4 regions of the Paenibacillus sp. NRS-1781 genome follow, and region 4 is predicted to be linked to each of the others. Evidence: a T-box and tRNA genes for the amino acid it is inferred to sense, from the RefSeq annotation. Region 4 holds a T-box; the other regions hold tRNA genes.

The links. The T-box of region 4 lies ahead of leuS (leucine--tRNA ligase). A T-box ahead of a tRNA ligase gene usually reads a tRNA of that ligase, here a tRNA-Leu.
Region 1: it encodes a tRNA-Leu, which carries the amino acid that the T-box ahead of leuS (leucine--tRNA ligase) is inferred to sense. The anticodon was not compared.
Region 2: it encodes a tRNA-Leu, which carries the amino acid that the T-box ahead of leuS (leucine--tRNA ligase) is inferred to sense. The anticodon was not compared.
Region 3: it encodes a tRNA-Leu, which carries the amino acid that the T-box ahead of leuS (leucine--tRNA ligase) is inferred to sense. The anticodon was not compared.

What each region holds. Positions count from the first base shown of each region.
Region 1 covers NZ_JBITPI010000039.1:10,867-18,584, forward strand. The annotation lists gene ACIFO6_RS14690 (GntR family transcriptional regulator) at 1-490, opposite strand, end outside; gene ACIFO6_RS14695 (sn-glycerol-1-phosphate dehydrogenase) at 689-1,840, opposite strand; gene ACIFO6_RS14700 (hypothetical protein) at 2,009-2,212, shown strand; gene fabV (enoyl-ACP reductase FabV) at 2,441-3,613, opposite strand; gene ACIFO6_RS14710 (arginase family protein) at 3,707-4,153, opposite strand; gene ACIFO6_RS14715 (CGNR zinc finger domain-containing protein) at 4,152-4,646, shown strand; tRNA gene ACIFO6_RS14720 (tRNA-Leu) at 4,770-4,853, opposite strand; gene ACIFO6_RS14725 (GNAT family N-acetyltransferase) at 5,390-5,707, shown strand; gene ACIFO6_RS14730 (GNAT family N-acetyltransferase) at 5,810-6,316, opposite strand; gene ACIFO6_RS14735 (hypothetical protein) at 6,352-6,867, opposite strand; gene ACIFO6_RS14740 (hypothetical protein) at 7,248-7,718, shown strand, end outside.
Region 2 covers NZ_JBITPI010000044.1:104,322-112,039, reverse strand. The annotation lists gene ACIFO6_RS16175 (hypothetical protein) at 1-439, opposite strand, end outside; gene ACIFO6_RS16170 (hypothetical protein) at 560-781, shown strand; partial or broken gene ACIFO6_RS16165 (IS3 family transposase) at 1,007-1,799, shown strand; partial or broken gene ACIFO6_RS16160 (hypothetical protein) at 1,944-2,150, shown strand; tRNA gene ACIFO6_RS16155 (tRNA-Leu) at 2,222-2,307, opposite strand; gene ACIFO6_RS16150 (hypothetical protein) at 2,556-2,714, shown strand; gene ACIFO6_RS16145 (hypothetical protein) at 3,110-3,262, opposite strand; gene ACIFO6_RS16140 (YnfA family protein) at 3,361-3,687, opposite strand; gene ACIFO6_RS16135 (hypothetical protein) at 3,743-3,925, opposite strand; gene ACIFO6_RS16130 (hypothetical protein) at 4,189-4,431, shown strand; gene ACIFO6_RS16125 (glycosyl hydrolase) at 4,464-5,495, shown strand; gene ACIFO6_RS16120 (hypothetical protein) at 5,570-5,785, opposite strand; gene ACIFO6_RS16115 (glycerol dehydrogenase) at 5,944-7,047, opposite strand; gene ACIFO6_RS16110 (GNAT family N-acetyltransferase) at 7,181-7,718, opposite strand, start outside.
Region 3 covers NZ_JBITPI010000017.1:49,581-57,298, forward strand. The annotation lists gene ACIFO6_RS07125 (Cof-type HAD-IIB family hydrolase) at 1-603, opposite strand, end outside; gene ACIFO6_RS07130 (DeoR/GlpR family DNA-binding transcription regulator) at 651-1,124, opposite strand; tRNA gene ACIFO6_RS07135 (tRNA-Glu) at 1,175-1,246, shown strand; tRNA gene ACIFO6_RS07140 (tRNA-Lys) at 1,328-1,403, shown strand; tRNA gene ACIFO6_RS07145 (tRNA-Leu) at 1,419-1,501, shown strand; gene ACIFO6_RS07150 (MarR family winged helix-turn-helix transcriptional regulator) at 1,664-2,119, shown strand; gene ACIFO6_RS07155 (helix-turn-helix domain-containing protein) at 2,305-2,679, shown strand; gene ACIFO6_RS07160 (helix-turn-helix domain-containing protein) at 2,785-3,168, shown strand; gene ACIFO6_RS07165 (XRE family transcriptional regulator) at 3,297-3,518, opposite strand; gene ACIFO6_RS07170 (urease accessory protein UreF) at 3,872-4,561, opposite strand; tRNA gene ACIFO6_RS07175 (tRNA-Leu) at 4,835-4,917, shown strand; gene ACIFO6_RS07180 (glutathione peroxidase) at 5,074-5,559, opposite strand; cyclic di-AMP (ydaO/yuaA leader) riboswitch at 5,928-6,103, shown strand; gene ACIFO6_RS07185 (hypothetical protein) at 6,219-6,614, shown strand; gene kdpF (K(+)-transporting ATPase subunit F) at 6,830-6,904, shown strand; gene kdpA (potassium-transporting ATPase subunit KdpA) at 7,054-7,718, shown strand, end outside.
Region 4 covers NZ_JBITPI010000027.1:41,341-49,058, reverse strand. The annotation lists gene ACIFO6_RS11445 (deoxycytidylate deaminase) at 1-409, opposite strand, end outside; gene ACIFO6_RS11440 (ComEA family DNA-binding protein) at 495-1,133, opposite strand; gene comER (late competence protein ComER) at 1,415-2,260, shown strand; gene leuS (leucine--tRNA ligase) at 2,241-4,679, opposite strand; T-box leader at 4,741-4,998, opposite strand; gene ACIFO6_RS11425 (tautomerase family protein) at 5,174-5,560, shown strand; gene ACIFO6_RS11420 (class I SAM-dependent DNA methyltransferase) at 5,644-6,417, opposite strand; gene ACIFO6_RS11415 (CvfB family protein) at 6,421-7,329, opposite strand; gene rsfS (ribosome silencing factor) at 7,326-7,673, opposite strand; gene yqeK (bis(5'-nucleosyl)-tetraphosphatase (symmetrical) YqeK) at 7,670-7,718, opposite strand, start outside.

The sequences.
Region 1 (7,718 bases), on a different contig from region 4:
GAATTTGGCGGTTTTCCACGGTCAGGTAATAATTGAGATTGGGGTTGCGTTCCCCACTTTTCGTCGGCTCAATAATAATCCCGCTTAATGGCTGGCTAAGCAGCATTTCCAAGCACTGCCGTTCCTGATCGGGGTCATTGCCTGTGCTTGACAGCAGCAGCTTATAGCCCTGACGACTTAATTTGGATTCAATTCCCTGCACAATCGACGGAAAAATATAATCCGATATATAGGTCGTAACGACCCCGATGGTCCGTGGGTCCTCGGGCTGCTTGCTATCCCGTGTGGCGACAAAGGTCCCCTTGCCCTGCATGCGAAACAGCCAACCTTCCTGTACCAGCTCACCTAACGCCTGACGCACGGTTTGCCGACTAACCGCAAATTGCTCAGACATTTCATGCTCAGAAGGAAGCTGGCTTTGAGGCTCCAGCCTGGATGAATGAATCCATGACAAAATTTCCTGTTTAACCTGTATATATTTGGGCGCCATATTTTCCTCCGTCACTTGCAATATCGTGTACCCTTTTGTATTTCACGATTATAGCATATCGTTCATTTGTACATACAAATGTTACAGGAGCAGGATATCGTTGTATAGCTGCCGGAGGCGTAAACCCATTCGCTAATCCCTTCCATGTTACAAGTGCTTGGTTATCCTGTCTAAATACCGCTTGTGTACAGGTGCATTTTATGAGCGAAGCAATTGATGATCGTTCATATACTTGAGCCCTGTATAGCGATTGCGCAGAGTATGAGCCGTACGAAGTGCGCGCGCAAGCTGCTCCTCGGTTACGCCCAGCTCGGCAATCGTAGACGGACCACCGACCTGAGTCAGCCATGCACGCATCTGCTCTGACGTGGGCAAGGTTCGATATACCTCCAAAGCATCCACAGCTTGGCTGGCAGCCAGGTCCCTGTACAAGTCCGCCAGTAAAGCAGAAGCTACACCCACTTTGGCACCATGCAAAACTTGCTTGCGCCCCTCCGCAATAAAATCCATTTCAATGCGGTGTGAAATGTGGTGCTCTCCCCCCGATGCTGGACGGGAATGATCAATCATCAGCATGGAAATGCCGGATGCGATCAGCGCGTTCATCAGCACTTCCACACCTGCCTGGCTACCCTCCGCAATCTCATCCACATGCTCTACACAGGCCCGCAGCGCCTCCTCCGTGATTCGATTAGCCAAAGGCGAATACGGTTCGCCCCCCAAATCCCTGGACACCTGCCAATCGGCTAATGAGGTGAATTTCCCGAGCATATCGCCAAAACCTGCGGCAGTCATCGCTTGTGGCGCATTCGCCAGTACGGACAGATCAGCAAAGATCGCTTCCGGCGGAACAGCCTGAAATGTCTGCTTGCTGCCGCCCACAATCAACGGCGCACCTGCCGATGTGAATCCATCCACAGAAGCGGCCGTCGGCACCGATAGGAACGGGCGATTCATTTTATAGCATGCGAAGCGAACCAGATCATGAATAGTGCCGGAGCCTACAGCCAGTACAGCCTGACTCTCATCTGCCACACCCAACAACACCTTTACGATATAGCCTTCATCTGCAATCACATCCCCCACAGCATTGGGAGGCAGCCGAACCACATCGACCACCAAGCCTGCGTCACGTATGAGTTGTGCCACCTTTTCCCCTGCCGCCGCAGAGGTGTATTCATCCTCTACCAGCGTCACATGATGGTAATTCTGTTGCTTCAAATAAGGGACAACGGCTTCAAGCGCCCCATCACGCACCTCAATGAACAATTCTACCTTACGGTAAGGGTGATCGGTGTTGTTTGCTTGTGCCTCTTGGTTCCACTGCTTGATCTGCTCATTCATATTCATTTCATCTACCTCCTGAAAAGGAATAATTTGCTCAAGAATGATTCATACTGTTAAAAAGATTCTCTTTGAAAACGATTTCCATTTAATTGTACGCACAAGTTCCTGTACAAGTCCAGATGAAAAGTACAAGTTGCTTTGCAAATCCTGATTTCGAAAGGAAAAATGCTTATGAAATTCAGAACAGACATCGCTTGCGCACTCGGTTTACTGGCAGGCACAACCTTTGGCAGTGGTATTGCTTTTTTATTCGGCTGGCAAGCCTATCAGGCTTTGACCTCCGTAGCTGTCTTCGGCGTTACCGGGATCATGATTACCATCGCTGTTTTTCGTGTGCTTCATCACAAATCGGTTTCTACGTCAGATCCCCGATAGTCTCAGCTACTGAAACAAGAACACTTCGCTTGTACGGCACCATTCCGCCCACTCCGTTTGCATGTACCTTTTTTAGTTCAGCTTATATACATTTGCCTAACATATGAGGAATTTGCATAAATCCTGATATAAAAAAACGGGCCTCACAAGCGATTTATTTCGCTTGTAAGTGCCCGCTTTTATTGTGTGTGTAGTACAATTCGCTACAATTGCCGATCAGCCATGATGCTACTGAATATCTGGATTTACATCCAATTCATAATCAATTTCATCAAACCCGAATCCAAACAACTGAAGGAAATCCAGACGATATTGGTCAAGGTCGCCCCGTTCAGACACATTTTCTGTAGTAATCCCGGACCAAGCCTCTTGAACAGCCTGCTGGACATCCGCTCTCATTTCCCAGTTGTCCAGACGAATGCGCCCTTCATCATCGGTTTCCACTGTCGCTCCACTATATAGCTTCCCGAACAGACGCTGCGCTTGCTCGATACAGCCCTCATGCAAGCCCTTTTCCTTCATAACCTTAAACAGCAAGGAAATATACAGAGGTACAACTGGAATAGCCGAGCTGGATTGTGTAACCAAAGCTTTATTTACTGAAACGTAGGCTTTTCCAGCGTAACGCTCCAGTTGCTTCGTTAAGGTATGCGCAGTGGCCTCCAAGTCATTTTTGGCTTGGCCAATGGTTCCTTTACGGTAAATGGCCTCCGTGATCGCTGGACCAATATACGAGTAAGCCAGTGTGGTTACCCCTTCTGCCAGCAGATCAGCTTCTTCCAGCGCTTTTAGCCATAAGGACCAATCTTCGCCTCCCATTACCGTTATCGTATTTTCGATTTCCTCTTCCGTAGCCGGCTCCAGCGTAATCTCCGATACGACACCTGTATTGGTATTCACCGTTTTATCAGAAAAAGACTGTCCGATGGGCTTGAGAACAGAGTTGAAGGTTTCACCTGTATCAGGATGCGTCCGTCGTGGTGAGGCGACACTATACACAATTAGATCTACCTTGCCCAGCTTTTCCTTAATCAGCTTCAACGTCTCCTGCTTGATTTCATGGGAAAAAGCGTCACCATTAATGCTTTCTGCTATGTAGCCAGCCGCTCTAGCCGATTCCTCAAAGGCTACAGTGTTGTACCATCCAGCCGAGGCTGTGCGTCCTTCTGAAGCGGGGCGTTCATAGGATACACCTATGGTATCGGCTCTCATACCAAAGCTGGCAGCAATACGGGAAGCCAGTCCATAGCCGGTGGAAGCTCCGATCACAAGCACCTTTTTGGCCCCTTGTATTGAAGGATTTTCTTTGATGTAGTTGATTTGACGATTGACATGAGCCGCACATCCTCCTGGATGCGCAGTAGTACAGATAAAGCCACGGATTTTCGGTTTAATTATCATTTCAAGGGTCCCCCTACTTTGGCATTCATTTAATATAGATGGAATGGTTGTCCAGTCCTAACTATATAGCAAATCAGCTTTAGGCTCAACCTTTTACGGGCGTAATACAGCAGTCAACAAGACTCTAAGAACATCTGTGAGTTCCTTCCACTGCAAGCCGTGAGATTCCGGGCAATCCACACAGGGCATGAGCGTTTTGTCAAGTACATCTGCATCCAGGTGAAGCCAAAAACCGTCAACCTCTCGCTGATAAATGAAATCATTCAAAATTTCCGCAGGTCTGGTACCCCCTTCCCGAAGAGAGCGTTCCGCACTGAAGCAGGTAATGCCTTCCGTCTTTGCCTCTTCTATAATGCTCTGCTCCGGATCTGATTCGCGATAGCCGAAGGTCAGGGCATTGGAACTTTGAATATAAGGTTTTCGATTTTCCAGATTGGTTAACATATCTGTTCCTTTACCCGTAACAATAGCCAGGTCCATACCAGCCACAACGGCTTTATCTCTATTTCCTTTATGATAATAATCTGGATGTGCGTCCATATATGATCCCTACTATGAAGAACCGGAACGGCTTGACAGTCCGGAGCAATTAAATGATTTGCTACAAAAGTATGGAGTGTTATGCGATGAAACGGTAGCTCTGAAGGAACTAACAGCCGTGCGTGCTTACCGCGACAAACTGCGCGATTTGATTATGAGTGGAAGTGATGAACAACTGGGAGAGTTTTTGACGGAGAGTGAATTGCATTCCCCCCTGCGCCCACGATTAAATGCACAGGGAGACGGCAGCTTTCGTTATGTGTACAGTCCATCTGATAAAAACACAGGCAGCTTGGCCGACCGTATGCTGGCGGTCTGTTCGCGTACGCTCGGAAGAGAGCTGACCCTGTACGGAAGACCAAGACTCAAAGTCTGCGTTTCAGATCCTTGTCGTGAAATATTTTCTGATCATTCTAAAAACGGACTACAGCGGTTCTGTAGCAAACGGTGCTCTACCCGTTATCATGTCAAGAAACACCGGGAATCACAATGAAATACACGCTCAGGTAAATGACTAATGCTACGTTCATCCCTTGGGTATTGCCACCCCATTATAGATAACAGAAAAGGTTCATCATTGCTACAATGAGCAATGATGAACCTTTTCTGTTAATGATGCGGTCGAGAGGACTCGAACCTCCACGGGGGTTAGCCCACACGGACCTGAACCGTGCGCGTCTGCCAATTCCGCCACGACCGCATAATATGTATTCATTCCGATGTCTAGTTATGTAGCAGGACCATAAATACGTCTAATACATATAATCACCGTAATTAAGATTATAGCGCCCGTAGAGAATAAAAGCAAGCCATTTTTATATAATGTTTTCTATAGATAATTCCCCAAAACATGTGAAAACAACTGGATTTCTCATACCATATATGGTAATATGGACGCATCAGGAAAGGAGGTGCGTCAACATTAGTAATCAGATGTTGAACGTGTCCCTTACCCGGTCCGCCATTCTCTAATTTTCAGAGATGACGGAGGCGCGGGATACGGATCAATGCTTTAAATAAGCGCCACGGGTAGAAAGACCGTCTTCGGACGGTCTTTTTTATGTTAAACATCACATTATCGTAACAAGATTACATACTGGGAAAAGAGGTCATTCTATGTCTATTCGACCGGGGAATGTGGAAGAGTTTAAAGAATTATCAGCTATATGGCTGGAAGCTTCCATAGAGGCCCATCATTTTATTGATCCACAATATTGGACATCATAGGTTGGCGAAATGGAAGATAAATACCTTCCTCTAGCTCAAAACTACGTTATTATACAGGACGATCACACTATTGGTGGCTTCGTTTCCATGATAGATGGGTATTTGGCAGCTTTGTTTATACGTGTAGGTTCCCAGCGAAAAGGCTATGGCAAGTTAATACTAGATTGGGTTAAGAAGCAATATGATCAGATCCAATTGAAGGTATATCCGTCCAACACAAAGGCATTAAACTTTTATACCAAAAATGGCTTTATCATTCAAGAGGAATCGGTTGATCCAGCAACCCGTGAAAAGGAATTTGTAATGGTTTGGACAAAGCACAATTAACATTAAAGCTACATTATCTCAATGAAGCCAAAGGGCTCTGCTCCCGTAAATACGGTAAAAGCAGAGTTTTTATATTTTACATACACTAATATATACGTTCTCTCATTTCAGCCCGTAAACCTCGGTATATAAAATTTGTTTAAACGGCGCAAAATCCTGTTCTGTCAGCACATACGGATAGCTCATAATTTGAAGCCTCAGATCGGTCTGTCCTTCCCTCAAAGGAGGCTGTACATACTCAAAATCATTGAGATGGAATCCCAAGCGTTCATAAAAACCAATTCTTCTCCGAGTCCATTCATCCTCAGGTGGCTCAACCTCCAGCACTACTGGTTTATCGGACTGTGAAATAAATCTGCTCATGAGCTTTTTACCTAAACCGCCACCACGTATAGCCTGATCTACCGCAATATGCTCTACAAACCGAAAGTGTGTAAATTCCCAGCCTGCCAGAAAAGCGATCGTATGCCCTTGCTCATCCTTTTCCGTGATTAAGCGATAACAAGGATGAGTAAGCAGTGCCTTTTGCGATGCATATATTCTGCATTCCGTTTCAGGAAAAGAGGCTTCCATAATCGCATACACTTGTGAGAATTCAAGTTCATTCATTTTATACTGCCAGCTCCTTTAATGATTATGTTATTTCATACCTTGTGTAATTCCGTAAGCGTCAGCAAAATATGCTCCAATAGCTCCGGGATATCCTCCATCTGATCTTCATTAATTTGTCTGGAAAATTGAAGCTCAATCTTGTTTTGGTATGTAGCTGCCTTTTCCCCGTAAATAAAGCTGAGCGTTTGGACTGGCCTAAGATCCGGCTTCCAAATTTGCGTCAATACATCTTCAATCTGGCTGCACTGTGTTTCAATCTCACGAATCTCCATATAGAAGCTAAGCAGCAGCACACATCCGGGGATTTGATCTTCGATCTCCAAAATTTCTGCAGCCAGGTTATTTAAATCTGCATTTAAGCGAATTTCTGCCGTCACACCGGGTCGTTCCCTCAGCCTGAACTGTATAGCGAATTCACGCGACATCACGGACATTTCCAATCGGTCGATCCGTTGCGTGATTTCAATACGTGAATCCAGACTATCCAGATCGTATACTGCATTTTCCATACCTACTTTTAAATTATCAAAAACCGTCGGGTCAAACATGTTCATTTCACCTCTGCCTGTCATTCCATATGTTTCATACATTTACATTCAAATAGGTTTCCAATCCAATGAGTATATCATAAATATTTGCAGCCAAGAAATTCACCGAATTTCCAGCAAAAAAAGCTCTGATCATGTATTCCATTTTGAGCTGTTAGTACATACTTCATTTCCTTTCAACATAACTTCCTTAGATTTTACTTCTGAGGGATGAAAAAATACACCTTTGTAACAAAATGTTCTATTATATTTATTTTATTGATAAATATACCATTTTATTGTTTCAATTTACTGGGAAATCATATACAATTGAACTGAGTTCTATTACTAATATATTCATATTAATGAATATAAATCCCAAAAAGAGAGGTCGCTTATTCATGAAAAAAACGTTGTTAGCTTCATTAGGTCTGACACTTATGTTAAGTTCTTCTGCCGGAATCGCTTTAGCCGAAGAAGCAAATCCTGTACCAGTAGCAAAGGAATCATCTCTTGCCTCTGTACTTGAATATCATGAACAGGAGCCAAATGATAGTTTTGAACAAGCTAACTATTATTTTATAGGTGATGGTGTCATTGGAACCCTCGGGGAAAAAGTACAAGGAACTTGGGAAAACTACGATGTATTTACATTTAAGGCTTTTCAATCAAACAATGTTCAATTTACAATTCAGGGAGATAGATATTCTGATTCTTGGTTAGAACTAAAAATTTACGATAGTAACGGTAAATATGTTACACGATCAAGAGACGGTCAATATTTTCTTAATGTAAATCTTGAAAAAGGTAAGAACTACTACTTTACCGTCAATGCGTTTGGACTTCAGCCTGGAGGACATATATTTGACTAT
Region 2 (7,718 bases), on a different contig from region 4:
CAGCAGTTTCATTCCCAGTCACTTGCAAAGCTCCTGCATATATTGCATCTTCAATAGCTCCAGTGAAGTTGTCAACAACACCTAGGATCTGTAAGAAACCCTCAACTCCAATAAAAGCTTTCACTGAGGCCGGAAGTTTATCAAATCCTGCTTTTAAAGCTTTTACTGCCCAACTCAATTTCCCTTGTGTTTGATACTCTCCACGGTCTTCTTTATTTTGGATGGCTTTAATAAAATCATTTTTTTCCTGCTCAGACAAATTGAAATATTCGGAAATACCTTCGATATCTTGTAATTCTGATTCACTAAGAGAATCCTTAGCACTACTAGAAACACTACTAGAGTCTGTAAAAGGCAATGCGTACATTGAGGCTGGTACCGCAATCACACCTGTTAGTAAAGTTGCGGCCATAAGTGAGGTTATCCAAACTTTTTTCACCACTTCAACTCCTCATTGTTTTTTATATGCATTTACCATTGATGTAATCATCACACTATTTATGGTAAACTATAGTTTATTTTATAACAACTTCTATTTTCAATTAAAAGGAGGTATTTTGTGAAAAATATTTGGAGATTTATCATCGCACTGCTCATCGGCAATATTATTGGGAATCTAACTTACGGAAGGCTAGAATTTTTTCAATACAACACTGGAACTGGATTTTTTACATTAGAAAATATCATTAAGTTCATTATCGACTACGGTCTGGCTGTGATTATTGCATTAATCATATATGTCCTGATTGGAAAAGTTTTTACGAGAAGTGATCAGGAATAAACTAAAAGGACTCCATACTGGTGGTTATAGACCAGCGGAGTCCTTTTTCACATCTACTCTAAATTCAAACTGATTCCGCATATAATACACTCTGGCAATCTTAATCGTATCGGGTGAAAACTTGTGGTACTGCAAACAGAAAAGTGGATCAGCTACACTTAGTTGGACAATAAAAATGAGGGCTTGTAGAACAAAACCTATCATCCTAAGGAGCGGATCTCTACAATGCCGAAACAACGACATACTTTTACAGCAGAGTTCAAGAAGCAAATGGTGCAATTATACGAGAACGGGAAGTCAAGAGCAGATTTGGTGGAGGAATATGGCCTCACAGCCTCGGCTCTAGATCGCTGGATTAAGCAAGTTCAGCCAACGGGCTCCTTCAAGGAGAAGAACAATCGTTCACCAGAAGAGAATGAGCTGATCGCTTTGCGCAAAGAAAATCAGCGTCTCAAAATAGAGGTCGATATTTTAAAGCAAGCCGCGCTGATCATGAGACGAAAGTAGCTATCATCCAGAACAACCCTGATAAATACTCGGTATCAGCCATGTGTGACGTCCTGCAAATCGCAAGAAGCACGTTTTATTACGAAGCCAAAGAAGAGTCGAAGGAAGATGACGTGACCACATCCATTGTGGACATTTTTCACAAAAATCGAAAAGCTTATGGCACCCGTAAGATTAAAACCAAGCTCCACGAACGCGGGTTGGTCGTTTCCAGACGTCGAATCGGTCGAATCATGAACGAGCGGGGACTCGTTTCAACATACACGGTGGCGCAATATAAGCCCAATAAAGCCGCTTGTAACGAAGCTGCTATCGCCAATACACTGAACCGCGAGTTCAGCCAAACAGAAGCCAAACGCTTCGTGGTCAGTGATCTAACCTATGTGAAAGTCCAGAACCAGTGCACTATATTTGCGTGCTCGTTGATCTGTTTAATCGAGAGATCATCGGCCATAGTGCAGGTCCCCATAAGGACGCTGTACTGGTTTCCCGCGCCTTTGCGACGGTGAAAGGCGATCGGTGTGTAGCAAGGTGGAGATCGCAACTTTGTTTTCCACTCTGGGACGGGAAAGCCCTATTACCACATAACGCCATCCCAACGATGGAAAGACTAGTGTGAGCGGAACGGATTCCGTAATGTTCACTTCATGGACTCCGCCACACCAATGCAACCTATTTGCTAGGACGGGGTGTATCAATCAAGGCGATTCAACATCGACTGCGACACTCCACTCAGGTGACCACAGATACCTATGCGCACGTCACCAAGAAGCCCAGTCGCAAAACAACAGCTCACCTTGACATCTTCGATCCAAAAGTTCGTCCCCAAGAGCGAAAAAAGCGCTCGCTCCCTGTGATATGAAAGTCATGATTTCAATCACTAAAAAATAAAAAATCCCTTGATTATCAAGGGATTCAAGAGTAAAACTATAGTGCCGAGGACCGGGATCGAACCGGTACGGTAGTCACCTACCGCAGGATTTTAAGTCCTGTGCGTCTGCCAATTCCGCCACCCCGGCATAAATTTAGGAACGCTATTTTTCATACTTACTTCACTTATAAGTATCGGAGAAACATCCATCTTATGTACAAAATGGTTCTCGCTATGTAAATACCGTTTTAATGGGCACCAACATATAATACGACAATTTCAACGAGTTGTAAAGTACTTTTTTCTAAAATAATAAAATTTCTTTTCTTGTATAACTCGGGCGCATTTGAATACAATAATAAACGTCTTTCCAAACTACCAGAAGGGGTGTTACGAATGCGTGAAGGTATGATTCCAGCTGTTCTTGGAACGGTAGTATCGGCTTCAGGCGCTGTGTTGCTGAGCAGTAAGTACAAGCTTGCGGCTACAGGCATTCTCGGTTTCGGACTGGCTCATGTTGTTCTGGGAGCGATTGATCTGATTGAGCATCGCTAGTCGTTTGGGAAGTGCCGGGCGGGAGCTATTTCCTCCCCGGCTTTATTTTTTAGCCGCTTTAGCTGCCTTGAGTATTAACGTTTATATAAAGCGTGCAATATGCTTGCACTCGTAAAGGAGCGTGTGATGTATTATGAAAGAAAACATTAGGGAACCAAAGAATCGCACCGTCGATCAGGTCAAACATGAACAGTCGTTAGATCGCGCGAGCCAGGCTTTAATCGTATTCCTGACATCCATGCTGATACTCCTGCTGCTACAGATATGATTGATGAAGCGATAAACCGTGGCATGGACAAGCTTCGTAACGATTTTACAGATTAAAACCTGGGTCATAGGGCACGGGTTACTTAAGTCGCATTAACTAAACAGACTTATATAGTGATTCCTAGAGATCATTTGAAAATAAGCATAAACCAGCCAATAATCGAGACCCAAAGCACAGCACTAATCAAGACTCCCCATACGATGCCTACTGAAAAATTCCCTTCACTCTTCGGTACAGCATGGCCAAATTTCATTCTAAGCTTCATTTGATTCCAGTTCATAGAACCCCCTCCTTAAGTTCTATTTCGGAATATGAAGCTCATTTATGTAGATCAATAGTCATGTTTTTCAAAAAAATAAAAAAGGGTTTTTTGTCCTATCATCCAGATCGGGGAAAAAGTATCACGGCTATTCCGACCAAACAAATCAAGCCACCCACGATATCGTACAAATCTGGTGTCTTTTTATCAATCCACCATCCCCATGCAATGGAAAGGACTATAAAGACACCTCCGTATGCTGCATACACACGCCCAAAGGAGGAGAAAACCTGAAAAGTTGCAATGACTCCGTAGACAGCCAAAATCACCCCGCCGCAAAGTCCGACATACCATGTCTTCCCTTCACGCAGCCACTGCCAGATCAGATACCCTCCCCCAATTTCAGCTAAGCCAGCCAAAATAAAAAGTAACGCTGCCTTTAACACCATTTCACATCCCTATTCTGATAATTTTATCGACTTTATTTCTTAGTTGCCATCCTTACAGCACTCGACCTAAAATAATAATCAACGCAATCACGCCAACCAGAATAAGCAGATTGCTGACCTGATGCCATAAGCCAGAGGCTCCCTTAGAGTGAAGCTTCCGCTGGTTCACATCAAAATTCGCTTTGGCTCCTTCAGCATCTACAGGGCTGGAAAACGGTCGATTATCTTCATTCATGTAAATGACCTCCTTATCAATACCACCTTAATGATACCAAACTTCCCCGCTGATTTCGCGTTGATTTTATACTCATGCTTACTGTATATTTCCCACTACACCTGCATATTTATGAAGTGTACAACTATGTGTCAATATTTCACTGAATATAGCGTACGATGGCGAATCGAGGCAGAGTAGGTATTTTGACACCTTTTATTGCAGGACGGTAGTTATGGTATAATTTAGTCAACTTAATTAGATTGTAACGAGAGTACAACTACTTGCCCATTTTATTTCAGGCAGCCATCGTTCTGGGCATCATACACTGGATTTCCAAGCGTAGCCGCCGTCCGGCGCAAACCAAAATGGTTCTTACCATGGGTTTGCTTGCGTTGATTTTCGGCTTCCTTCTGCTGGAAGGCTGGATATATTCACAGGAACCGAACTGGTTGGGTTTCTTCTGTTTGCTAATCATCCTCATTAGCGCATGTATCCAGCTGAGAAAACACAAAGAAAACATGTAATTTCATCATGATGTCATCAAAGGAGGAGCGCCATGAAATCTCACTCAATACGCTTTTGCTTGCAAAGGGTGCTACTGCTACTAGTTGTTTTACTATTCAGTGTCTCTCAGCAATCGTTCATTATAGCTGATGCCGCTCCACCTGTTAATTCCCAGGCCTCTGCCAAAGCCAAGCAACTACTCACCTACCTTTCCAATGTGCCGGGGGGGACGCTAATTTCCGGGCAGCATGATTATTTGGAGGCACCGGATGAACAAAACAACAAGCTACAACAAATCAGCGGACAATATGCAGGACTCCATGGCTATGAGTTTGGAGGATTAGCCAATCAGTCCCACGCAGCCTTACAAGAGCAGCGTCAGCGTGTTGTGGACAGTGCTATCCAGTGGAGCCAGTCCGGTGGAATTGTAGCGATTACCTTTCATCAGGCGTTACCTGGTAAACCGAAAACGTGGAAAAACGTGCAAACCAAGCTTAGTCAGGCTGAATTTAATTCCTACATCACACCGAGTACCCCGCAATATCGACAGCTGATTGCCGATATTGATGAGGTCGCACTTTCCCTCAAAACGTTGCGGGACGCAGATGTGCCTGTTCTGTGGAGACCCTATCATGAAATGAACGGCAACTGGTTCTGGTGGGGAAACAAACAAAATTACGCTCAGCTCTGGAATGTGATGTATGACCGATTCGTTCATGTTCACCATCTAGATAATCTGTTATGGGTATGGAGTCCGAATGCACCGAACACATACAGCACACCGTACAATGGGCCTTTTCCAGGCATAAACAGAGTGGATATTCTCGCAGCTGACATTTACAACAATGATTACAAAGCCTCTTATTACACCGGACTGCTCAAGCTTGCACAAGGCAAGCCGATTGGAATTGGAGAAAGTAATATTCTGCCGAGCGCCAATGTGTTAAAAAATCAACCCGCCTGGGCCTATGCCATGACATGGGGAAAGGAACTATCCACAACCAATTCGCAATCAACGATCAGAACATTTATGAATCAAAATAATATTATCACACGGGACCTTCTCAACGAGGCCCTGCGTTGAAACAACAAAAAAAAGCTTCAACTTCGCTCTATGAGTGAAATTGAAGCTTTTTTGAGTCTAACCAAGCCAAGCGCTTAACTATTTCTAATCACTTCTTCCAGATCAATATCGGCATACGCCTCTTCACCGAGATGCACAGATACAATGGTATAGATCCGCTTGGTCAGTCTCGACATCAGTCGATCTCCCGGCGCTACTGAATATTCTTCCCGATAATCTCCAATTTTGTGAAAACCGCTGGACATGTGGATGTACAAATTGCCTCTTCGTGTTTTACCATGTACCAACATCAAATCTCCTCCTGCTGTAACCATTCCTAATTTCAACTGTTACATGTATATCGGTCAGAATAAGATATGATATAAGTCCGCGTTTAAACCAAACGGGCCTGCCAATAATATGACAGACCCGTTTTTGCAAAAGATATTTTCGTACTTTAGGGAAAAAACTATCCCTGATAGGATTCTGCAATCGCATTCGCCGCAATGATGGCGTTGTACACGTCAGCAGGACTGACCGGAAAGGGCATATTGACCATCGTGTCATTCGATGCACAGGCAGCTTCGGCTACTTGACGCCATTCAGCCTCGACAAACTCCTCTACACCCAGATCACGAAGCGTCAATGGAAGACCTACGTCCTTAACCAGTTTGATGACCGTTTCCAGTTCTTCTTTCGGTGCATTTTCCAGCACCAGCTGAGTTAGCAAGCCGAATGTGACCTTCTCGCCATGCTGTGCTTTATGCAGTGAAGGAACAGCCGTCATGCCATTATGAATCGCATGAGCTGCTGCCAAACCACCTGATTCCGCACCAACACCACTCAGATAAATTGTCGCTTCAATGGTATCTTCCACCGCACGAGTATATACTTTACGATCCACCGCAAGCTTGGCTTTCACGGCATTTTCCAGCAATGTATCATAACAGAGACGGGCAAGCCCCAGCCCTGTGGTCGAAGGCTTGTTCAGCACGAGGTTGTCCCCATTGGACTGATAACAAGCCCGCGCTTCAAAATAAGTAGCCAGCGCATCGCCAATGCCAGCTGCGAAGAAACGTGCAGGCGCCGCTGCCAGAATGCCCGTATCTGCGAGTACAACGTCGGGATTGGTTGGCAGGAACAAATATTCATCAAAGGAGCCATCCTTCTTGTAGATAACCGCAAGGGCTGTACAAGGGGCATCCGTAGAAGCAATCGTCGGGAAAATAACGACAGGCAGCTTTTCATAGTAAGCCGTTGCCTTAGCGGTATCCAGCGTTTTCCCGCCGCCGATTCCTATAATGATGTTAGCGCTATGTTTGCGCACCAATTCCCGGTTACGCTCAATTTCTTCTTTAGTACATTCATATTGAAATTTTTCAAAAATGGCCTGATTGCCAGCTGCTTCTATTGAAGCGCCAGCCTCCCTTTGAGCCCTTTCAAGTATAAACTCATCACAAATAATAAAGGCTTTATCGCCATAATCCTTAATGTAGTCATTTAACGACGAAAGCAGATTCTGGCCAGAAATAAATTTCTTGGGTGAAGTGACGGACCTTACAACATTTGTCATGTAAATTCCTCCTTAGCTTTGACTCATACCGAAAACACGATGCATCACAGTATGTGACAATTTAACTATAGACCTCATTTGACCCTTTTAAAAGACTGTTTATGGAATATTTTATGAACAAATTGTGTATCTGTCAAACTTTAACGCTTTCATTCCATTCGGAATGCAGCATCCCCATCATAATACGGTCATAACTGTTGCCATCACGAAGAACAGCCGAACGAACTCTGCCCTCAAGCTGGAAACCCGCCTTTTCGTAGGTTCGAATGGCCTGTTCATTATACTCAATAACATCCAGACCGACCCGATTCAAATTTAATTCGTAAAAAGCATAACGAAGAATGAGGCTCACCGCTTCCGCCCCGTATCCCTTCCCACGGTAGTCCCTATTGCCAATGCCAACCGCCAACTGACCGATCCGATTATTCCACTCAATCCCGTGAATGGCCACAAATCCGATCAGGACATCATCTGCTAACGTTCTCAACCGGAAATAGACTTCGTTCGAACTGGGTGAACCTTCCGACTCCATTTGCTTCAGCGTATAAGGAAGTGCCAGATCCGTATCTACATTTCGCAGATATTCCGCATCCTCTCCCCATTTGAACATCGTTTCGGCATCTTCTTCCCTGACAGCGGATAGTTTAATCCTATCCCCATAGAATACATTT
Region 3 (7,718 bases), on a different contig from region 4:
GTTGCGGTCTGAGGAAATGACCATGTTCAGGCCGGGAAAATCCCGGTAACGCTCACGCCCCCGGTTCAGCTTGGCTTGATCGAAGGAGAAGCACAGCACGTTATAAATCTCTACATCCAGCGGAATATCTTCATACGAGGGGATACGGGTATGCCCGGTCTGTTCATATTGTTTTTCGGCTGCATGTAACAGAGTATCCAGCGAAATATCCGGATTGGCGCTTAGCAGGCGATCCATTTCAATAGCCAGCAGCTGATGACCGTTTTGTGGAGAATAAATAGCGCGGTCTGTCATGACCTCATAATAAAAATCGTTTTCGCGCAGCCAGCTAAGCACTTCAAACGTTTCATTCCGGTCCATAGGTGTAGAGGTTAGCTGGCGGCGATGTGCATCGTGTACGGTCGCGCCGTTTGCCCCGATGACGGGAGCCACAAGTCCTGCTTCCTCCAGCTTGATCCAGGCATCATAAGCGGCTCTGCCCGTGGCAATGGTCACCTGAATGCCTTGCTGCTGTGCCTTGCGGATTGCGTCAGCGTTCACCTTGCTTATTTTTCCTTCATCGTTTAGCAGCGTTCCGTCCAAATCAATCGCAAACAGTTTCATTTCTCCATCTCCTGTCTTCTTCTCTATGTCTCATGCTACTTCTTCCTTTACGGAACAATAATTTCAACATCATAACGGCGAAAAACATCCAGCATGGCCGGGTCTGGCAAGCGGTCGGTGATAACGATATCCACCTCGTATAAATCGGCAAAGCGGTAAGGAAGGTTTTTTCCAAATTTGGAGTGATCGGCAAGAATAATCACCTGATCGGCCTGTTTCATCATTTGGTGCTTGAGCATACCGTCCTTTTCGGAAAGAACCTCAGCCTGATTGATCGAATTGGTAATGACCGAGCATTCCTGTACATGGAGTCTTTCGGCACATGCTTGCACAGTGGTGGAGGAGTCGAGAATGATACGATTCCCGTCACGAACCATATCGGCAGCTATTTGTCCGATAATTTGTTTTTCTGAGGATACGGTGAGCAGTCTCTCTTTATAATTTCTACGTAAGTGAAAATGCGTTTTAATTCTCGGTAAACTACTTGTTTTACATTTTTTAAAATAAGTATTGCCATACATTCTTCTATTTGATATACTCTTTCTTGTCGCCAAGTTGATGTTTAAAATACGGCCCGTTGGTCAAGCGGTTAAGACACCTCCCTTTCACGGAGGTAACAGGGGTTCGATTCCCCTACGGGTCATTGTTGTCTTTACGGACTACATGTTACATGCTTAAGGGAAATTCCTGAGGTCTGATGGCGGACATCTTGGATGAACAGCATGAGCCATTAGCTCAGTTGGTAGAGCACCTGACTTTTAATCAGGGTGTCGAAGGTTCGAGTCCTTCATGGCTCACCATTTATATTTTATTATGCGGTCGTGGTGGAATGGCAGACACGCTATCTTGAGGGGGTAGTGAGCGTATGCTCGTGGAGGTTCGAGTCCTCTCGACCGCATCAATGGATAAACGGAAAAGTCTCTCATAGTAGAGGCTTTTTTTGTTTGTGCAGTAATGTAATAAAGTGATTATTATGAAGAAATAATGATTCCATAGTATAATATAAAGCCATAATGTTATAGAATGATAAGTATAAACTGATGAAGTGATGGTGAAAAATATGGACACTCAGCTGTTAGGGAATATATCAGAAAATATTTTGGGCTTGTTTCCAATGGTGAAGAAGAAATTTTTCGCCTACGGTCCGCTCGATTTCCCATTACATTTGTCGCCTAATAACTTTCAGACATTACTGTTGCTGCGAGAAGTGCGTTTGTCTACGGTATCTGATTTGTCCAAACAACTTAATGTCTCACGCCCGAACATGACTCCTTTGCTGGACAAGCTGGTGGAGCTTGGGTTGGCTGACCGCCACTCGTGTGACTCGGATCGCAGAGTCGTGAACGTGGCAATTACAGAAGAAGGCGATGCTTTTTGTGAACAGGTATTTCATACCTTTTCCAATAAAATTCAAGAGAGACTGGTGCTTCTGCCAGAAGAAGATTTATTGCACTTGGGTGAAACTCTGAACGAATTGAAGCAGATTTTACTTAAAATTGACAACTATAATTTGTAATGGGTGTACACGAGCTGACTGAGGGCCGCCATTTTCTTCGGAAAATAGGCGGTTTTTGTTGTATATTGTGGTATAATGAAAGCCAACATACATAATTCGGCAATTTTGGCACACGTGATCTTTGAAATGGGAACAGGAGACATGATATCGTTATTTGAGAGTCTGCTGGGGAGGAAGGAATTTCTATGCAATCTATTTACCAACGTATTGAAGAACTTATCAAGGAACGTGGAATGACAAAAAAAGCGTTCTGCGAGCAGTTGGGTATTAGTACAGGGAACTTTGGGGACTGGAAAAGAGGAAAAACGACGCCAGGCACGAATAAACTCATTGAAATCGCTTCGTTTTTTAATGCCAGTCTGGATTGGATCATGTTGGGGCGCGATGTGCAGGGTGAGGCGCTGAGGGAGTCGAGAGACCCTTATTTTTTTGGAGTTTCAGGGCAACTGGATTGCCAGGGGGGATCGCTTAGTGAGGCGGAAAAGGATTTTATACTTGAGTATATTGAATTTACCCGCTTTCGTAAAGAGAAAAATCAGGAAGATTCAATGACAGAATAAACGGGTGCAGAATTAAAGTATTGATTACCGAATAAGTATGTTTGCAATGATATTTAAAATTTGGGAACAGTTCAATAAAAAGTTAGGGTGTCGGAGGGGATAATTGTGGGAGACCAAACGATTTATCAACGGATTGAAGCCTTGATTAAGGATCGGGGAATGACGAAGAAGGCGTTTTGTGAAAAGCTCAAAATCAGCTCGGGGAATCTTGGAGACTGGAGAAGAGGAAAAACAACGCCGGGAACGATGCATTTAATCCAGATTTCGGACTTTTTTTATGTATCGCTGGATTGGTTAATGAAAGGCGTCAAGCCTGGTCAGGGTGTACTTCAGGAGCAAAAGGCTGCTTATTTTTTTGGAGTGATGGGGCCATTGAATAGCCAGGCAGAGGATCTGGAAACAGAAGAACAGAATTTCATATTAGAATATGTGGAATTTGCGAAATATCGTAAGCAAAAAGGTGAGAATGACAAAACACAGCCTGAATGATCTTCTCTCTAAAGATCACTCAGGTTGAAAACACGTAAAACGGACTGGCGGGTTCGATTGACGAGTTTATTTGGGTTGTCGATGTTGTAGCGTCTCGTATACTTGGAAAGACGCTCACATCGTTGGTTTCAGAGTGGTGGTGCCTCCTTATAATCGTTATCGTCAATGTTGAGGATTGCAGCAACTTGTTTTCTGTACCTTTGTGCTTTGCGGGTGCCGTGAATCAGATTGGACAAGCGTGAAGGCGGGATGTTATGCGTTTCACAAAATGTTTTCTGATCCAGCCGAAGTTCGACAAGCCTTTGTTTGATGGCCCACCCGAGGGAGGTGACAGGCATTTTGTTGTTCAAGTGAAATCGCCCCTTACGGATTCTTGCGGAATAATTGGTGTGTTATAATAATCATCAGTAAACATGTTAGAATTAACCATCTGAAACTATGATACACGTTTATACGTGTTTTTACAATCTAAAATACGTAATTCGGATAAAAATATAACTTAATTAAGTGATGAATGGTCTGGATGATCCATCTGAAGCCTGTTAATTGTGCGAAATTGCAGTTGTATTCCGGATAAAAAAAGCACTCTGCCACTGGAAAAAGTGGTGGGAGTGCTTTTGGCATTGGTGCTGGAATTTTGAAAACAGGCATCAGGGGGATGCAGGAGGCGTATAACGAGGGCGTACGAAGGAATCAGTGAAGTTCACCCGCGCTGGTGGCTGCTGCTCATATAGGGTGGCTGAGTAATGTAGGAGCTGGACCAATGCCTATACAGAAGTCCGCGCTGAAATGCGGTTGGCTCTGACTCAGGGACATTGTATTGTTTCCATGCGGCTAGCAGCTCGTTGGTCATTCGCTGAATAACAGGGTTCTTTTCCTCAGAAGGAGGATTGAGCAGCTTAAAAGCATCTTCGACACAGAAGGACACTGCCGCAGCAAGGTAGCCGTGAATGGTCTGCTCTACATTATTTCCAAGGGAAACGTTAATCCAACTATGAACGGTTGCGAGTGTACCAATCGCATTGTATTGGATGAGTGTAGCTTCGAGTTGGTCAAATTCAAGCCAAGGGTACAAGGCTTTGGCGAGCTTAAGCAGGCGTTGGCCAGATAGGCGTGACTCTTTCACATGCTGTAGGGAAGAGCGCTGGGCGTGCAGCATTTTATCAATGAGGGCGATACGCCAACCATCATTTTGCTGAACAGCGATATAGAGGCTTTTGATAGCCATGCCATCGAGGGATGTGAACTGAGGAAGCAGATCAGTGCGTACATAGTGTTCCAAGTCTTGTAAACAGGTTAAGCGGCCATTGCGAAACAGCTCCTCCAGCCCGTAGGAACGAGTGAAGCCACCGACAGGCAGGGAAGGGTCCAACAGCAATGCGTAGTTCAGCAAACGATTGCCTTTGTGCAATGCGGTTCGCCTCCTTGGAATAGAATGTTCATGTTAAATTAAATAACTTTAAAAAGCGCATTCAGAAAAGTACTTAGAAAAAATAGAGATATTATGTAATATATATTTACACTCATAGTGCTGACATGTCAAATTAAATATTTTTATAGCTATTACATGTTATATTATATGACTTTAAAATAATTGTTGTATTTATGTTTACAAATAGAATACAAGGGAGTATAATAAATCTGTTGCCTCAAAACATTAGAATTTGCGGTCGTGGTGGAATGGCAGACACGCTATCTTGAGGGGGTAGTGGGCGTACGCCCGTGGAGGTTCGAGTCCTCTCGACCGCATTACATGCAAGACACAGTTAAAAAAGCATCCTGACACGTTTTTGACGTGATTGGATGCTTTTTTTGTTATATAAGCTGAACTAAAATATCCTTTTTCCTAGCCGCAGGAGCAGTTGCCTGGATCGGCTGCTTGTGAGAAGGTGATGAAATAGCCTGTCAGCTTTGCTGTAAAAGCTTCTCAATATCCCCCGTCAGTTTATCTGGAGTTGTCTGTGGGGCATAGCGCTTAAATACGTTACCTTCGCGTGTAATCAAAAATTTAGTGAAATTCCATTTGATCGCTTTGGAGCCTAATACGCCGGGAGCTGTTTGGGTGAGGTAGCGAAATAAAAGGTGCGCCTGATCGCCATTGACATCTATTTTGGCAAACATCGGAAATGTAACTCCATAGTTGATCTGGCAAAACTCCGAAATGTCCTCGCTGGAACCTGGCTCTTGCTTGGCAAACTGATTGCTGGGAAACCCCAAGATTTCAAGACCCTGCTCTTGGTATTGGTCATATAGTTCTTGTAGCGCCTTGTATTGGGGGGTTAGCCCGCATTTGCTGGCTGTATTCACGATGAGCAGTACTTTTCCTTCGTATGTGGACAACGGAATTACGTTCCCTTGCAGGGTTTGTGCATCATATTCATAAACGGTCATGGTTTTCCTCCTAATTTGATATTCTACAATTAAATTGTAAGAAATTTAACGAAGAGTTGCAAACCTATAAATAGATGTAATGCGCCGTTTATCAGGTGCATACAGCACTTTTTCTTTCTCTTTTACAAATAAAGGACAAAAAACGCTCCCCATACGTCAATATTGACATGCCTCTTCATTTTCGAAAAGAGATGAAAAACCGAGCTTGAAGGAGCTGGGAGAAGAATATTTATGTTGTAAGCGCTGTTATTAATCTTTTATGCTCTAAAGACCGATTTATAACCCCGCAGGTGAGCTTTACAGTGTTCCTTGCGCGGGTGTATGATTCAAGACGTAATTTCAAATGAAGTGAATGAAGCAGCAACGAATTGTCTATAGCGCTGAATTTTGCAGTTGCAAAAGCGGGGGAACCAAACGGGATCTATGCGGCTTTTAGAGGGCCGTGTGTCTCATGGGGTGAATTTTCTGGCCAAGTGCCAGAAATAGGGCGACTCTCACGTCCGAATCCGACAGCTAACCTCGTAAGCGTACAGGGAGAGGCAACAAACCGCCGTGTGCAGCCATGGTTTATTTTATCATGGTTACGTAAGAAGCCGGAGGAAAGCCTTTTTCCTTTGGCTTCTTTTTGTTGTCTTTTTATACCGGGAGAGGAGCTACTGATGGAAGGTCGGCTAATCATTGTCACTGCACCAAATGAAACGGGCAGAAATTTTGTGAAATTGCTTATGTTCAAAAAACTGGCGTTTGCGGTTCTGACGAATAGCGCTCAGGAGGAACGACAGCTCAAAAAAATGGGTGTGGAGCATGTTGTGCGCATCAATACGATGCAAGCGGGGAAATGGAATTTTCCCAAAAAAGAAATTGGCTGCGTGTATTTGTTCGAGAACAGCTTGAATCTGACGTGCCGTTTTCTGCAAATATGCCGGCCGCTGACAGCAGATCCGATCTATGTCATTACACACGGCTGTAATCCTCAAGGGATTTATCGAGGTTTGGGAGCGGACCATGTGATCTACACTTTGAACGGAGAGGTGGGTTTCCTGCTGAACGGATAGTCGCTTACGGTGTGCTGGTATACATTAAAATTTGCGAATTTAGTTGCATAGCGATTTTACGAGAGTGTCAGAATGATGAATTAAGAACGGATACGGGAGGGTATGAACATGATGGATATATACATGCTGCTGGTGATGGCTGTGAGTTATGGAATGATACTGATGCTTGTACGCTGGTGTGATGCGCAGACCTCCAAAGGAGGGCGAAAGGGATGATGGTTGTGCTTGCGCTTACGGCTATTGTATTTGTGTATTTAATCTACGCACTCCTGAATCCTGAAAAGTTCTAATCAGCTAAGCAGGATCAAGCGGGCGGGGGACAGCAGATCATGGATGAAACATCAGAGTCAGCGGGCTTTCGCAAACGTGTGCATTCGACTGGTGCGATGAACCCGTCTGTTGTCCAAACGCAGGAGTATTTTGAGGGAGGAAATAGATGATGGAGCTGCTGCAAATTGGAATTGTGATTGTGATATTGCTGCTCCTGGTGAAACCAGTGGGCACCTATATATATCATGTGTTCTCCAATGAACCAAATCGGACGGATCGAGTCTTTGGCGGGACGGAGAAGTTGATTTATAAGGTTATAGGATTGAAAAAGCTGGAGAGCATGCGTTGGACCACGTATGTGATGAGCTTTATTGCTACGAATGTCGTGCTTGTAGCGATCAGCTATGTGCTGCTGCGCTTGCAGGGACTGCTTCCCGGTAACCCGACTGGAAACGGCAATATGGAGGCGTCACTGGCCTTTAACACGGTGATCAGCTTTATGACCAATACGAATCTCCAGCATTATAGCGGAGAAAGCGGGCTTACGTATCTGACACAGATGGCGTTTGTTACGATGATGATGTTCACTTCGGCTGCTTCCGGTTTTTCGGTTGCTGCGGCTTTTATGAGAGGATTGACGCGGCGCGGAGAAGGAATGGGCAACTTTTTTCAGGATTTTATCAAAGCGATTATACGGATTTTCCTGCCACTGGCCTTTGTACTTACACTGGTGCTGGTTGGATTGAAAGTACCGCAGACGCTTCAGCCTGCGGCGGATATCACGACGCTGAGCGGAACACAGCAGCAAATGGCCTTGGGACCCGTTGCTTCGCT
Region 4 (7,718 bases):
GGTAAGGTCGGTGGTATACGATCTCCACAATACCGCTGTTCGCCAGCATGTTAGCACACGTCCAGCACGGCTGGTCGGTCACATATACTGAGGACCCCTCACGATCAATGCGGTCGGTGAACAGCAGCAAGTTCTGCTCCGCATGAATCGTGCGGATACAGCGCTGCTTCTTAACCATTTCCTCCCGCCCCTCGCGATGGACGACCTCGTATTCCTCCGAAATCATACAGCCTGCCTCAGAGCAGTCGGGTACCCCGGATGGTGCACCATTATAGGCTGTGCCCAAAAGCTTTTTGCCTTGTACAAGTACGGCTCCAACATGACGCCGCGAGCAGCGCGAACGGGTGGATACCATATAAGCGATATCCATAAAATAGGTGTCCCAGTCCTTGCGTACATCTGCACTCATATCCATCTCTCCCGTAAAAACAAGTTTCAACGTAAATATATCCGCTAAGCCATTCTGATAGTCAGTACATCGTCCACTTAAGTAATTATAAGCTGACATAAGGCTTCATTTTCACCAACATTTTGGCGCCAATTCCCTTCACATGATCCAAATCGCTCACACGTTTGAACGGCCCGTGCTGATTACGATAGTTCAGGATCGCTTCGGCCTTTTTAGCCCCGACCCCTGGCAGTTCCATTAACTCGGCAGCAGTCGCCGTATTAATGTTCACCTTTTTTTCACCGGAAGCGGATGAAGCAACCGGATCGCCTGCTGTATTCGACCTGTCCGTCGTAGCATTCGAGCTTTCAACGCCAGTAACGGAAGTAACGGAAGTAGAATCCATCACCTCAGACTGCTTTATCGTACCGGAGCTTTCGCTTCCATCGACCGATGCACCAGCAGAATCCTGTACAGCATCACGCTTCACATGGCCAACTTCTTCGCCACCCAAACTGCGTTCGGCTTTGCCTGAGGCTTTGGCTACAGCACGCTTTCCCTGAGTCTGGCCGCTATTGCTCCGTGACTTATTTTGCTCCGGCTCTACCGCTAAAGCCTGCTCCACCTTATGATTAAGTACCTTCCACTCTTCTTCTGGCTCTGGACGCTGCCCACCAGCAAACAGAATAAGCCCACTGCCTATTAGGGAAAGCACTATTGCCGTTCCAGTCCATACGCGGTTCATTTCCATTTTGTCCCCTTCTCCACATAGATTTTAGGGAAAGTGAGTCACTCAATACAGGGTCTCACTCGAACAGAGCAAGCCTGTCCTATTCCCGTTAACCGGAGGATGTAAACAACCTCCACACGGTCTCGCTGTGAGCCATTTTCCAAAGAGTGGTACGACCTTGGGCACGATCTAACATGCTCAGACATAAATTTCGTCATGTCGGCCAAGACCGTGTGCATACACTAAGAAGAATGACAGCGTCTATACCGCAAAGTATGAAAGGAGGACGTTGAACGATGAAAGTTGGATTTATCGGGACTGGCAGCATGGGAAGTCTGCTGATTGAATCTTTTATTCATTCCAACGCACTTAAACCACAGCAAATATCAGCAAGCAATCGAACGTATTCCAAGGTAGCCGAGCTGACCCGTCGTTATCCAGGATTACATGCAGCCCAAAACAACCGTGAGACGGCAGCGGATAGCGATATCCTGTTTATCTGCGTGAAGCCGCTGGAATCAAAAGCCGTAACGGATGAAATACGCAACGTCATTACAGAAGAGCAAATCGTCGTTTCTATTACTAGTCCGGTACAGCTACGCATCCTGGAGCATTCACTGAAAGCCAAAGTGTCCAAAATTATTCCCAGTATTACCCATCAGGTAGGCAGCGGAGCCTCACTATGCATCCATGGCAGCCGGATTACAGAGGAGGATCGCTCCCTTCTGGAAGAGCTTATGTCCCACATTAGCAGGCCGATTCGGGTTAAGGAATCCCATACACGTATTACGTCGGATTTTTCCAGCTGCGGCCCTGCTTTCCTGGCCTATTTTCTGGACCAGTGGATTCATGCTGCGGTTCAGGCCACGGGTATAGACCGTACCGAGCTATGCGCCCTGGCTGGTGAAATGATTATCGGCACAGGAAAGCTGCTTACTGAAGGCGGAATGACACCAGCCGAGTTGCAGGCGAGGGTAGCAGTTCCCGGAGGTATTACCGCTGAAGCCCTCGCGCTGCTGGACATCAGCCTGCACAGTGTCTTCCCAGAGCTGATACGGGCTACACACAACAAGTATGAGGAGGACATGCAAAAGATAGATGCCTCCTTCGGCTTAAAGCCGATTAACCCGCGACAATATTGACCAGTTTGCCTGGTACTGCAATCACCTTACGAACCGTTTTACCAGCCAGCGCCTGCTGAACGTTGTCCAGCGACAGAGCGAATGCCTCCATCGCTTTGGCATCAAGGTCTTTGGCAATCGTCGCACGCTGCACGATTTTACCGTTCACCTGCACCACAATTTCCACTTCGGTATCCACCGTCCATCCTTCATCATAAGCAGGCCAAGCCGCGTAGGTAATGCTTTCGTTGTGTCCCAGCAGCTGCCACAATTCCTCGGCCAGATGCGGTGCAAGCGGCGACAGCATTTGCACGAAATTTTCCATTGCTGCACGCGGCAAACGGTCTGCTTTGTATGCATCATTGGTAAAAATCATCAGTTGGCTGATCGCCGTATTGAAGCGAAGCGCGTCCAGATCCTCGGTTACTTTTTTTAGCGTTTTATGCCAGGTCCGAGTGAACTCATCACTGCCGCCTTCATTTGTAATTTTATCGTTCAGGCTACCATCCTCGGAAACGAACAGGCGCCATACACGGGACAGAAAACGATGCGCTCCCTCAACCCCGTTTTCGTTCCATGGCTTAGTCGCCTCCAGCGGCCCCATAAACATCTCATAAATGCGCAGCGTATCGGCGCCAAACGTATTCACAATATCGTCAGGGTTGATGACATTACCGCGTGATTTACTCATTTTTTCATTATTGTTGCCCAGGATCATACCCTGATTGACCAGCTTGTAGAAAGGCTCTTTCGTTTCCACAACACCGATATCATACAGCACCTTGTGCCAGAAACGAGCATACAGCAAGTGAAGAACTGCATGTTCCGCACCGCCAATGTACAGATCTACAGGCAGCCATTCGCGCTGCTTCTCTTTGGATACAGGCTCTTTATCATTGTGCGGATCAATATAGCGCAGGTAATACCAGCAGCTTCCTGCCCATTGCGGCATGGTGTTCGTCTCACGGCGTGCTTTCAAGCCCGTCTCAGGATCAATAGTTTCTACCCAGTCCGTCGCATTCGCCAACGGGGACTCTCCTGTGCCTGAAGGCTTGATGTTATCCATTTCCGGCAGTAAGAGCGGCAGTTGATCCTCAGGAACTGTTTTGATCGTTCCATCTTCCAGATGAATCACCGGAATCGGCTCACCCCAATAGCGTTGACGGCTGAACAGCCAGTCGCGCAAGCGATACGTCACTTTTCCTTGTCCTTTACCCTCGGCTTCAAGCCATTCAATCATCTTCGGAATGGCTTCCTCATTCGTAAGTCCATTCAGCGGACCTGAATTAACGTGCGGACCATCCTCGGTATATGGCTCTTTAGCCACGTCCCCACCTTGGACAACCTCAATGATGTTCAGCCCGAATTGCTTCGCAAATTCCCAGTCACGTGTGTCGTGACCTGGTACAGCCATGATCGCGCCTGTTCCGTAGCCTGCCAGTACATAATCGGCAATCCAGATTGGCAGCTTTTCACCGTTCACCGGATTGACTGCGTAAGCGCCTGTGAAGACACCTGTTTTATCCTTCGCCAAATCCGTGCGCTCCAGATCGCTTTTACGGACAGCTTGCTCACGGTATTGATTGACGGCATCCTTTTGCTCAAGTGTAGTGATAACATCCACCAACTCCTGCTCAGGAGCCAGCACACAGTAGCTTGCGCCGAACAGCGTATCCGGGCGGGTTGTAAATACCGTCAGTTGCTTGTCATGGCCTTCAATTGGAAAATGAACCTCTGCCCCAGTAGACTTGCCGATCCAGTTCCGCTGCATATCCTTAATGCTTTCGGACCAATCCAGCTCCTCCAAATCTTCCAGCAGACGATCCGCATATTCCGTAATTTTCAGCATCCATTGACGCATGGGTTTGCGAATGACCGGATGACCACCACGCTCACTCTTCCCGTCAATAACTTCTTCATTAGCCAGCACCGTACCCAACGCAGGACACCAGTTCACAGGTACTTCAGCCACATAAGCAAGGCCGCGCTTGTACAGCTGGATGAAAATCCATTGTGTCCATTTATAATAATCAGGGTCAGTCGTACTGATTTCACGATCCCAGTCGTATGAAAAACCAAGCGATTTGATTTGACGGCGGAAGTTATTTACATTTTTCACCGTAATTTCACGCGGATGCTCTCCCGTATCCAGCGCATGCTGCTCGGCAGGCAGACCAAAGGCGTCCCAACCCATCGGATGCAGTACGTTGTAGCCGCGCATTCTTTTATAGCGTGAAACAATATCCGTTGCCGTGTAACCTTCCGGATGGCCTACATGCAGACCAGCCCCAGACGGGTACGGGAACATATCCAAAGCATAAAACTTCGGTTTGCCCGGCTCTTCCCCGGTACGAAACGTTTTGTTCTCATCCCAATATTTCTGCCATTTTGGTTCAATACTTTGCGGTTGATAGCCGTGCTTCGGCTGTGTGTCTGTCATTGTCATTTCCTCCTCAAACGGTATGCAACAAAAAAACCTCTGCATCCCGTAGCGTGTCAGCGCTAGGGACGAGAGGTTATATTCCCGTGGTACCACCCTAGTTAGCAGAAAGCGTTCTTCACCTTCTACTCCCTTTGCACCTGATAACGGAGGTGATCCGATGCGGGTTAATAACAGGGTTCAAGCACCTGTATAGGGCATTCCTGCGTTGGCCACATATCTCCGAGGCGAGTTCGCTTTGTACTGTCAACCGGCTTGCACCATCCGCCGGCTCTCTACATGTCCAGACAAAACTACTATTCCTCATCAGCGATTGTTTAACCGTTAATAATGCCACTATTATATTGAAAACCGCGAAAAAAGTCAAATAAGGACTACATCTGGTGCTAAACACCAACTTCATTCGTTTGCTCCATGACACACGGAGGCAAATGCTTTATAATTAGCTCCGAACCAGATTGAGATGAGTTGAGATGAGAAAGGTGAGATGAGACATGGCACAAATTAAAATTTACGGAATAAAAGAAGCCCTGAATCCGATCAAGGAGCAGCTTTCAGAGGTGATTCATTCCGCGGTGGTGGATGCGTTCCAATATCCCGCCGACAAAAGATTTCATCGTTTTTTTCCTATGAATCAGGAAGACTTCATATTTGCCCACGATCGCTCAGAGGCATACACCATTATTGAAATTAGTGTGTTTGAAGGCAGAACGACAGAGGCTAAAAAGCACCTCATCCAGCTGCTATTCCAAAGAATTAACGATTTAGGCATTGCCCCGCAGGATCTTGAAATTACTATATTTGAGACACCGAAACAGAATTGGGGCATTCGCGGTGTACCCGGTAATGAACTTCAACTGAACTATAAAGTAAACATATAATTTGAAGCTCTTATGAAAAAGACGCCCTTCATGTCAGCATGAAAAGCGTCTTTCTTTTTCCATATTCACTTGATGAAGGTTCATTATTTTACAGCAACATAAAATAATCTCGCCGCGTCATCTCCTGCTTCTATCCATTCAAAGTCCGCATATACCTTCACATCGCGAAAACCGGCTTTGGACAGTTCCGCCTTCATCCAGTCCGGATCATAGGCACGTTGCACATGAATTTCCTCGAACCGCTGGTATACATCACGCCCTTCATTTTCTGCTCTCGCAAAAATGCTGAGATGATGCTCAATTTCACAGCGTGGAGTGTCCAACGCACAAGTCCAGATATATGAAATGGAGCGCTCGTCCAGTACAAAGGGCTGCTCCTCATCATAACGCACGAACGTCTGTGGATGATGCACATCGAACAGAAAGGTACCGCCAGGCTTAAGGCCGGCATACGTTCTGCGAAAAGTAGCAGCAATGTCCTCTTCCTCCAGCAAATAATTCAGACAATCGCAAAAGGAAATGACAGAATCCACGGGCTCCGGTAAATTCCATTCCCGCATATCCTGCTCTATCCAGCGGATGCTCCCCTCACGGAACAAACGCTGTCCTTGCGTAGTCGTTTCCATTTTGCGACGGGCTACCGCCAGCATATCTGAAGACAAGTCGATACCAGCCACCTCGAAGCCCGAGTTAACCAGTGGAATCGTAATGGAGCCCGTTCCACAACCCAGCTCTGCCACCGTATGCGGCATACCATGCTGATCCCAAGCCTGCCGGACAAAACGAAGCCAGTCCGGGTACGGCATGTCCTGCATCAGCTCATCATACACATAGGCAAACTTCCGGTAAGAAGCCATTCTTTATTCCCCATTCCCATCCTTCGGTTCAGGCATTTTCTCCACCAGGTAGGTCCAGTTTTCTTTTTGTGTAACCATTCCTTCCTTCATCAGCTTGCCCATGGCACGCTTGAAGGCGGATTTACTGATACCAAACCGTTGCTTAATAATATCCGGCGGCGTTGCGTCGGAATAAGGCATACCGCCACCCGGGCGCTCCTTCAGAAAGGCAATGAGCCGATCCGCATCCTCATCACGGCCCACTTCCTTGCGCGGCGACATCGCCAAATTCACCCGACCATCTTCACGAACCAGCGTGACCCGTACCTTAACCTCTTCACCCAAGCGAAGCATCCGGTTACGTTCGGAGGAATGGATCATGCCAATCGCGCCAAAACCAAGCACGCCCCCGTCAACCAGAACAAATGTCCCCATCTGAAGCGGCTTGTACACCGTTGCCTGCACCCACGTATTGAGCCATGAATCAGGTGCATGGAAGGACAATGGAGCCAACTCCTGCTCACCCGCCAGCTTAGCACGTAGCCTGCCCTGCTTATCATGTTCCATGATAGCATAGACGTAGTCGCCCACCTGAGGGTGCAAATCCCGGTTCTCAGGCAACTCGCGAATCGGCAGCAGCAATTGACGACCCAATCCCATTTCCAAAAAACAACCCAAACGCGGATGCACATCCGCCACCTGAAGCTTTGCCAGTTCGCCCAGCGAGAGGAATGGCTTTTTCATGGTAGCGGCCAAACGGTCCTCTGTATCGTGAAAAATAAATACTTCCAGCCGTTCTCCAACCTCAACCTCACGTGTCAGCTCCGTATAATGCAACAGTACATCCTGATCGCCGACTGTGAGAAAGTAGCCGAATGGGGATACCTCACGATCTACCATAATCGTGACATAAGTACCAGCAATCAGATTCATACCTTCTCCACAACCTTAGCGTCCGACCAAAGTCTTTCAATGTTATAATATTCACGCTCGTCGCGATGGAATACATGCACTACGACATCTCCCAAGTCCATCAGAACCCAGCGACCGGAATCCATTCCTTCGATCCCTTTGATTGTTGTACCTTCATCATGAGCGCGTTTGCGAATTTCCGTCACAATCGCCTGTACCTGAGTATCCGAATTACCGTGGCAGATTACAAAATAATCTGCTACAAGAGATACGCCCCGCAAGTCAAGGGCTACAATATTCATGGCCTTCTTATCTTCAGCGGCCTCAACCGTAATTTGCATTAATTTCTCATTAGTTATGGTCATTCATGAACCTCCGATTTTCTCTGTTTTAGTTGTTGGATCAGATCA